One region of the Paenibacillus sp. fava2 genome, then DNA from elsewhere that is predicted to be linked to it. Evidence: predicted binding sites of a transcription regulator. Region 1 holds the regulator's gene; each other region holds the start of a gene.
What was found. Region 1 encodes LexA, which represses DNA repair genes until DNA is damaged. Its sites were predicted from a motif close to CGAACATATGTTCG; they were not measured.
Positions count from the first base shown of each region.

Region 2: the regulator LexA is predicted to act here: its motif matches at 1,065-1,078, upstream of AC4G46_RS01025 (putative DNA modification/repair radical SAM protein).
Region 3: the regulator LexA is predicted to act here: its motif matches at 1,111-1,124, upstream of addB (helicase-exonuclease AddAB subunit AddB).

Region 1 is NZ_CM177755.1:4,209,503-4,211,769, reverse strand. It holds gene AC4G46_RS18250 (hypothetical protein) at 1-126, shown strand, start outside; gene AC4G46_RS18245 (hypothetical protein) at 202-420, shown strand; gene AC4G46_RS18240 (L,D-transpeptidase) at 513-851, opposite strand; gene lexA (transcriptional repressor LexA) at 972-1,598, opposite strand; gene AC4G46_RS18230 (LysM peptidoglycan-binding domain-containing protein) at 1,829-2,242, shown strand.
Region 2 is NZ_CM177755.1:210,799-213,065, forward strand. It holds gene AC4G46_RS01025 (putative DNA modification/repair radical SAM protein) at 1-1,031, opposite strand, end outside; gene AC4G46_RS01030 (hypothetical protein) at 1,303-1,494, shown strand; gene AC4G46_RS01035 (helix-turn-helix transcriptional regulator) at 1,752-2,267, opposite strand, start outside.
Region 3 is NZ_CM177755.1:5,574,897-5,577,163, reverse strand. It holds gene AC4G46_RS24570 (ABC transporter ATP-binding protein) at 1-591, shown strand, start outside; gene AC4G46_RS24565 (hypothetical protein) at 613-1,011, shown strand; gene addB (helicase-exonuclease AddAB subunit AddB) at 1,223-2,267, shown strand, end outside.

The DNA.
Region 1 (2,267 bases):
AAACCGCCGGTCTTTGCTGACTGTGCAGGTCCGCTGCAAAAATGGACACCGGAATACATAGAGCTGGGCGGGATGACTTACAGACGCAAAGATTTTGAATTCCGTGTGCGTATACCCGAAAAATAACAACTGCCTGATCACACAGGCCGGAAGAGCCATCTCGGCATCTCTTATACTATAAAACGTAAAAGAGGTGTTAATATGGCAGAAAGAGATCGGTTAAGAATCCGCAGAGCAATTCGTGCTCTGCTGGCACAGCGGGCCATTCTTCTGGAGCGGCTTGAAGAAATTAATGAAAATCTGCGCAGATTGCCGAATCCGAGCCGGGCCAGACGTGAATTGCTGGCAGCGCGGGCGTCTATCCGGGAAGCCCTCCGCTTGAACCGTATCGCAATCAGATTGTTGCGCAGTGTACTGTAGAGAATGGCAGGTACAGAAGGATAAAGCATGCAGAAAGGACACCCCGCTCCGCGGAGGTGTCTTTTCTGCATTATAGGCGGAATCTGCGTCTCCTACTCCCTGATGGTGACCCGTGTGCCGATAGGAACGATGCGTGACAAAGCAAGAACATCTTCGTTATACATCCGGATGCAGCCGTGTGAGACCATATGGCCGATCGAGGCAGGGTTATTGGTTCCGTGGATGCCGTAATGGGGTTTGGACAGGCCCATCCAAAAGACGCCGAACGGCCCGCCGGGATTGGGCTGCTTGTTAATAATGGTATATTCGCCTTCGGGTGAAGCTGTCAGCATCGTACCGATTCCTACAGGGAAGCCGCGGGTCACAATGTTATTATCCAGCAGATACAGCATACGCTGCGACAGGTCAACAATAATCCGGTAATTGGGCATTGTCATCAGCACTCCTTCTGCAATCAGAATATGTGCGGAATACCGGACCCGTGAACTTGAATTTCAGGACAGAAAAAAGGCTGCTGCACAATGGATGCGCAACAGCCTCGGGAGGATTAATTAATGGATATCACGGAAAAGTCCAATGACTCTGCCAAGGATGGTAACCCGGTTCAAGCGGAGAGGTTCGTAAGCCGGGTTCTCCGGCTGCAGGCGGATATGATCACGTTCTTTATAGAAGGTCTTGACAGTAGCTTCGTCTTCTTCAGTCATTGCTACAACGATATCACCGTTATCTGCTGTCTGCTGCTGGCGGACAATAACATAGTCGCCATCCATAATTCCGGCCTCAACCATGCTGTCTCCGAGCACGGAGAGCATGAAGACCTTGTTGTCACCGACATAATGGGTAGGCAGCGGGAAGTAATCCTCAATATTCTCGGTAGCGGTAATCGGCACCCCGGCGGTGACTTTACCAACAACAGGAATACGGGTAACCGTCTGTACGAACTGATGTACATTCTCTGAATCTTCCTGGCCAAGCAGTTCTATAGCGCGAGGCTTCGTAGGGTCACGGCGGATCAGACCCTTCTTCTCTAGACGGTCCAGATGACCATGCACGGTGGAACTGGAGGCAAGACCGACAGCTTCCCCGATTTCCCGGACAGACGGAGGATAACCCTTGCTGCGGACTTCGTTACGTATGAATTCCAGGATCGCCAGCTGACGACTCGAAATCTTTGACATTGGAATCAACCCCATATAGTATGTTTGGGAAAATTATAACATAGAACTTCCGTTCGTACAAACATAAGTTCTAACTATTTCATAATAACATTTGGATGATGCTGTCAGAAGAGGTAGAATAGAGCCGGAAAACAAGGGGAACAATTGTTCGAAAAAATCTATTGATCAAAACACATGTTCGTGTTATATTAATCTCAAATTTAAGAACACGTGTTTGGAGGTCGATGATTTTGTTAAAGTACAGTACTTACCGCAGCATCTACGATGAGACCCGTGAGGTTCAATCTGCCGGAGATGATTCTGTTTTAGAATATGTAATCCGTATGAAGAAGTCAGCAGCAACCCTGTTCGGTACATTAATGAGCCTGTTCCGCAGAGGCCAGCTGGTGAAGCTTGCCATGATCCTGATGCTGGCGGTCTCCGGCTTCACAGTGGTAGGTAATGTATTTGCAGGATCAGTATCCTCAGTGATGCCGGCTGAACGTGTGGTAGTGGAACGCGGCGACTCCCTCTGGAGCATTGCGCTTGCACATAAACCGTCTGACATGAGGACGGTTGTATATATAGAAGGAATCGAGAAAGCGAGCGGGCTCAAGGGCAGTGACATACAGGCCGGGGATGTCCTGACACTGCCGGCATATTAATTGGGATTGCTTAAATATCAACTAT
Region 2 (2,267 bases), 3.3 Mb from region 1:
CTCCGTACGCCGATGCCGGGCACGCGCAGCAGCATCTCATAAGGTGCGCGGTTCACTTCCACCGGGAACTGCTCCCGGTGATTGATGGCCCAGCTGCATTTCGGATCAAGCAGCGGGTTGAAGTTGGGCGCTGCCTCGTCGAGCAGCTCCTTGGCCTCAAAGCCGTAGAAGCGCAGCAGCCAGTCCGCCTGATACAGCCGGTGCTCGCGCAGCAATGGCGGCTTGGTATCCAGCGAGGGCAGGAGCGAGTCTTCGACTACCGGAGTATAAGCAGAGTAAAAAATCCGCTTGAGCTTATATTTCTTATACAATCCCTCTGTGAGGTTCAAAATCTGGTAGTCGGTATCCGGCGTGGCGCCGACGATCATCTGGGTGCTCTGTCCCGCCGGTGCGAAGCGGGGCGCATGCTTATATTTAACGAGTTCCGTGCTGTTCTCGGTAATCTTGTTCGTAATTAGGCCCATCGGCTGCAAAATGGACTGCTTGCTCTTGTCCGGAGCCAGCTTGCGCAGGCTGTCCTGGGAGGGCAGCTCGATATTGACGCTCATCCGGTCAGCCAGCATCCCCAGCCGGGACAGCAGGGCGTCGTCTGCGCCGGGAATGGCTTTTACATGAATGTAGCCGCGGAAGTGATATTCGTTGCGCAGCAGCTCAAGGGCGGCAATCAGCTGCTCGGTTGTATAATCGGGACTGCGCATAATGCCGGAGCTGAGGAACAGCCCCTCTATATAGTTACGGCGGTAAAATTGCATCGTAATGTCAGCAATCTCCTGCGGGGTAAATGCAGCCCGGCGTACCGGATTGGACTTGCGGTTGATGCAATAAGCACAGTCATAGATGCAGCCGTTGGTCATCAGCACCTTGAGCAGCGAAATGCAGCGTCCGTCTGCGGCAAAGCTGTGGCAGATTCCAAAGCTGACCGCGTTGCCCAGGCTTCCGGCCTGGCCGGAGCGCTGTGAACCGCTTGAGGTGCAGGCGACATCATATTTGGCCGATTCTGTCAAAATTTCTAGCTTCTCCATCATATCCATCGTTACACACTCCTCATTAGCAAAATTATATACCGAACAAATGTTCCTGTCAAAATTCAAAAAAATACCTGTTATCAAGGTGGCTGAAGGAGTTCTATGCGGGTATTTTTGCCGTAAAAGGGAGCTTTTATTGTTCATGACCGGAGAGGGGAAGGAAGTTTTATTAGATGGGGGACGCACAGAAATGTAACCGCATTCCTGCTTATGCTATAATAGCAACTAACAGAGATAGAAAGAGCTTTGCCAAAATTAGAATGGGAGTGGTGCGGGAATGAGGAAATATAATATTTGGCGGCCGATCATGCTGATTCTGGTTGTCCTGGTGACGAGGTCGCTGGTAACCACAATCTGTCTGCTGTTCGGCATGTCAGAGGAGTCGGCCAGCAGTATCGCTATGATCGGGATGGTTATTGCTGCACTGATTATGTATAACCGGATGATGAAAACGACCAGGCGAAAATAAACCCTGTGCAAGGCGGATAAACGAACTTATTAAGAATCATCGGCAAGTAAACCTCTCCTTACGAAAGACTGGCGGCAGACTGGCCGGCTTCCGGGTTGCCAAAGAGGGGTTTCTTTTTTTGCATTTTTGTCTGTAGCCGGGCAGGAGAAAGGGTAAAGAAGGGCCTTAACCTTATTAGAATAAAAAAGGGCGCCCCAAGCAGCCGTCTTATGACTGGCTTGAGGGCGTCCTTTTTGCTGTGCAGCAGGTCAAGCGGATTACTGATACCTGGAGTAGAGCAGCCAGATGAGCTCCCGGCGGCTGCTTACCCCGGCCTTGCTGAAGATTGATTTCAGATGATCCTGTACGGTGTAGGCAGAGATGTGAAGGAGCTGGGCCAGCTCCTTGGTTGAGTGTCCCCCGGACAGATGATGGACGATTTCTTTTTCCCGTTCCGTGAAGCCAAAGGCTTCGGTAGTCATAGGCAGCAGGTCGCCAGCCTTGGCCGCTGTGAAGGAAACGGCGAGCTGGACAAGACCGGATGGGCCGTCCAGCCTGCTGGCGGTGATGTTGATGAAGCGTCCGTCAGGGACGCGGAGGCAAACCCTTGCCGCTGCGGATTCGCCGGAAGCGGGCGATCCGCTCCGAAGCAGTTCACTCCGGTCCGGGGCGCTCCGGGGCAGTCCGCCTTGGGACTGCCCGCCCGCTAGCGGCTGTCCGCCTGGAGTCAGCTGCTCGCCCGTCCGCCGTCTGCCGGCCGGCTGCTCACCACCGGCAGCGTCTTGCTCTGCCTC
Region 3 (2,267 bases), 1.4 Mb from region 1:
TACGATCCTGATCAGGGTGACGTATATCTGGGCGGCTGCAAGCTGAGCGGGATCGACCCCGAGCATCTGCTGAAGGCGGTGTCGGTTGTATTCCAGGACGTATACCTGTTCCAGGACACGATTGGCAACAATATCGCGTTCGGACGGCCTGGCGCATCACGGGAAGAGATTATCCGGGCTGCCACAACGGCGCGCTGCCACGATTTCATCAGCAGGCTGCCGCAGGGCTATGATACGCCGGTCGGCGAGGGAGGCAGCACGCTTTCCGGCGGGGAAAAGCAGCGCCTGTCGATCGCCCGGGCGATTCTGAAGGATGCGCCGATCGTCCTGCTGGATGAGGCGACGGCTTCGCTTGATCCGCAGAATGAAGCGGAAATCCAGAAGGCGATTGATTCGCTGATTGCAGGGCGGACAGTGATTGTCATTGCCCACCGCCTGAAGACGATCCGCGGTGCGGATAATATCATCGTGCTGGAGAACGGACAGGTCGCGCAGCAGGGCACACATAAGGAGCTGCTGGCTGCAGACGGGCTGTATGCCCGGCTGTGGAGGCTGCAGCAGAACACGGCCGGGTTCCGGATTTCATCTTGATTAAGTAAGGAGGACGACATAATGGCAATTTCTGCAGATGAATCCAAATGGCCGCTGGTTACGATTCATATGGGAGAGCAATTCGACCGGGATACGGTGAACGATTATATCGCTTATTGGGAGAAGCTGCTTGCGGATGGTTCGGCATTCGGGCTGATCATGATCCAGAAGGGGGAGCGCGGGGAACGGCCGGACCGCGAGGTTACGAAGCTGTACATGGACTGGTGCAAATCGCATAAGGAGCAGATTGCCCGCAGCTGCGGCGGAATCGCTGTTGTAACCGCCAGTTCCAAGCTGCTTGCCTTGTATAAACCGGTAACGGCCCTGTCCACCAAAAAAGTATATGGCTGCCCGGGCAATGTATTCTCCGGAGAAGCCGAGGCGCAGGAGTGGCTTAAAGTGCTGCTGCAAAAAAAATAGAGCAGTTTGGATGATGTCAAAACAAGGAGACAGCCGCAGGTATTGCGGCTGTTTTCTTTGCGTTCCTTACAGGTAAATATTGAGATTTGAAAACAATGGCAAACGTACGTTCTATTAAGAGATTTGCAGATATGCTATAATGTTGGGACGAATGAAACAAGGGTGCCGGGGTTTACGCACCCCATCTGCACCACGGAAGGAGTCTACTGCAATGACGGTGAACTTTTTGCTAGGCCGCTCGGGCAGCGGCAAAACTACGAAAATTTGGGAGGAAGTCTCCTCCCGGCTGGAATCAGCGCCGCTGGGCGCACCGCTGATTGTGCTTGTGCCGGAGCAAGGCTCGTTCAGTGCGGAACGGGGGCTGCTGAGTACGGCAAAAGCCAAGGGCAGCATCAGGGCCCAGACGCTCAGCTTCTCCCGGCTGGCTTACCGGGTGAAGCAGGAGACGGGAGGCAGCGCGGGGCTTCCGATCAGCGAGGAAGGCAAGAAAATGCTGCTCTACAAAATTATCAGCCGCCGCAAGGATGAGCTGAAGCTGTTCGGCGCCTCTGGTGACCGGCCCGGCTTCGTTGAACGGCTGAGCAGCCTGCATACTGAGCTGAAGCGCTGCTGCATCGGGACAAATGATTTGGAGGAGCAGCTGTCCAGAATGCGGGACTCTTCGGGCAGCCCGATTCTGGCCGGGAAGCTGGATGATCTGCAGCTTGTATTCAGCGACCTGGAGCAGTCAATGTCGGGATTATATATCGATGAAGAGGACCGGCTGGCCGAGCTGGCCGCCCATATTCCCGATTCTTCCTATATACGAGGCGCCGAAGTCTGGGTTGACGGCTTCCACGGCTTTACTCCCCAGGAATTCATGGTGCTGCGCGAGATTATGCTGCATGCCTCGAGGGTAACGGTGGCACTGACCCTGGACAACATTTATCCGCCGGGGCTTCAGCCGCATGAGCTGGAGCTCTTTCATCCGCCGGCTGTTACTTATATCAAGCTGCGCGGAATGGCGGAAGAGGCGGGGCTTGAGGTCTGGGATGAGCTGCTTGCTCCTCCTGTGCCGCCGCGGTTTGAAGACAGTCCCGTCCTTGCTCATCTGGAACGCAGCTATGGGCGCAGATGGAAGTGGGCCGGAGAAGCCGGTCAGGTTGGCAGGGAGCTGTCGGTAACGGCAGCCTCCTCCCGCAGGACGGAGGTTGAGGGCGCACTGCGGGAAATGCTCCGGCTGGCCCGCGAGGAAGGGGCCAGATACGGCGAAATGG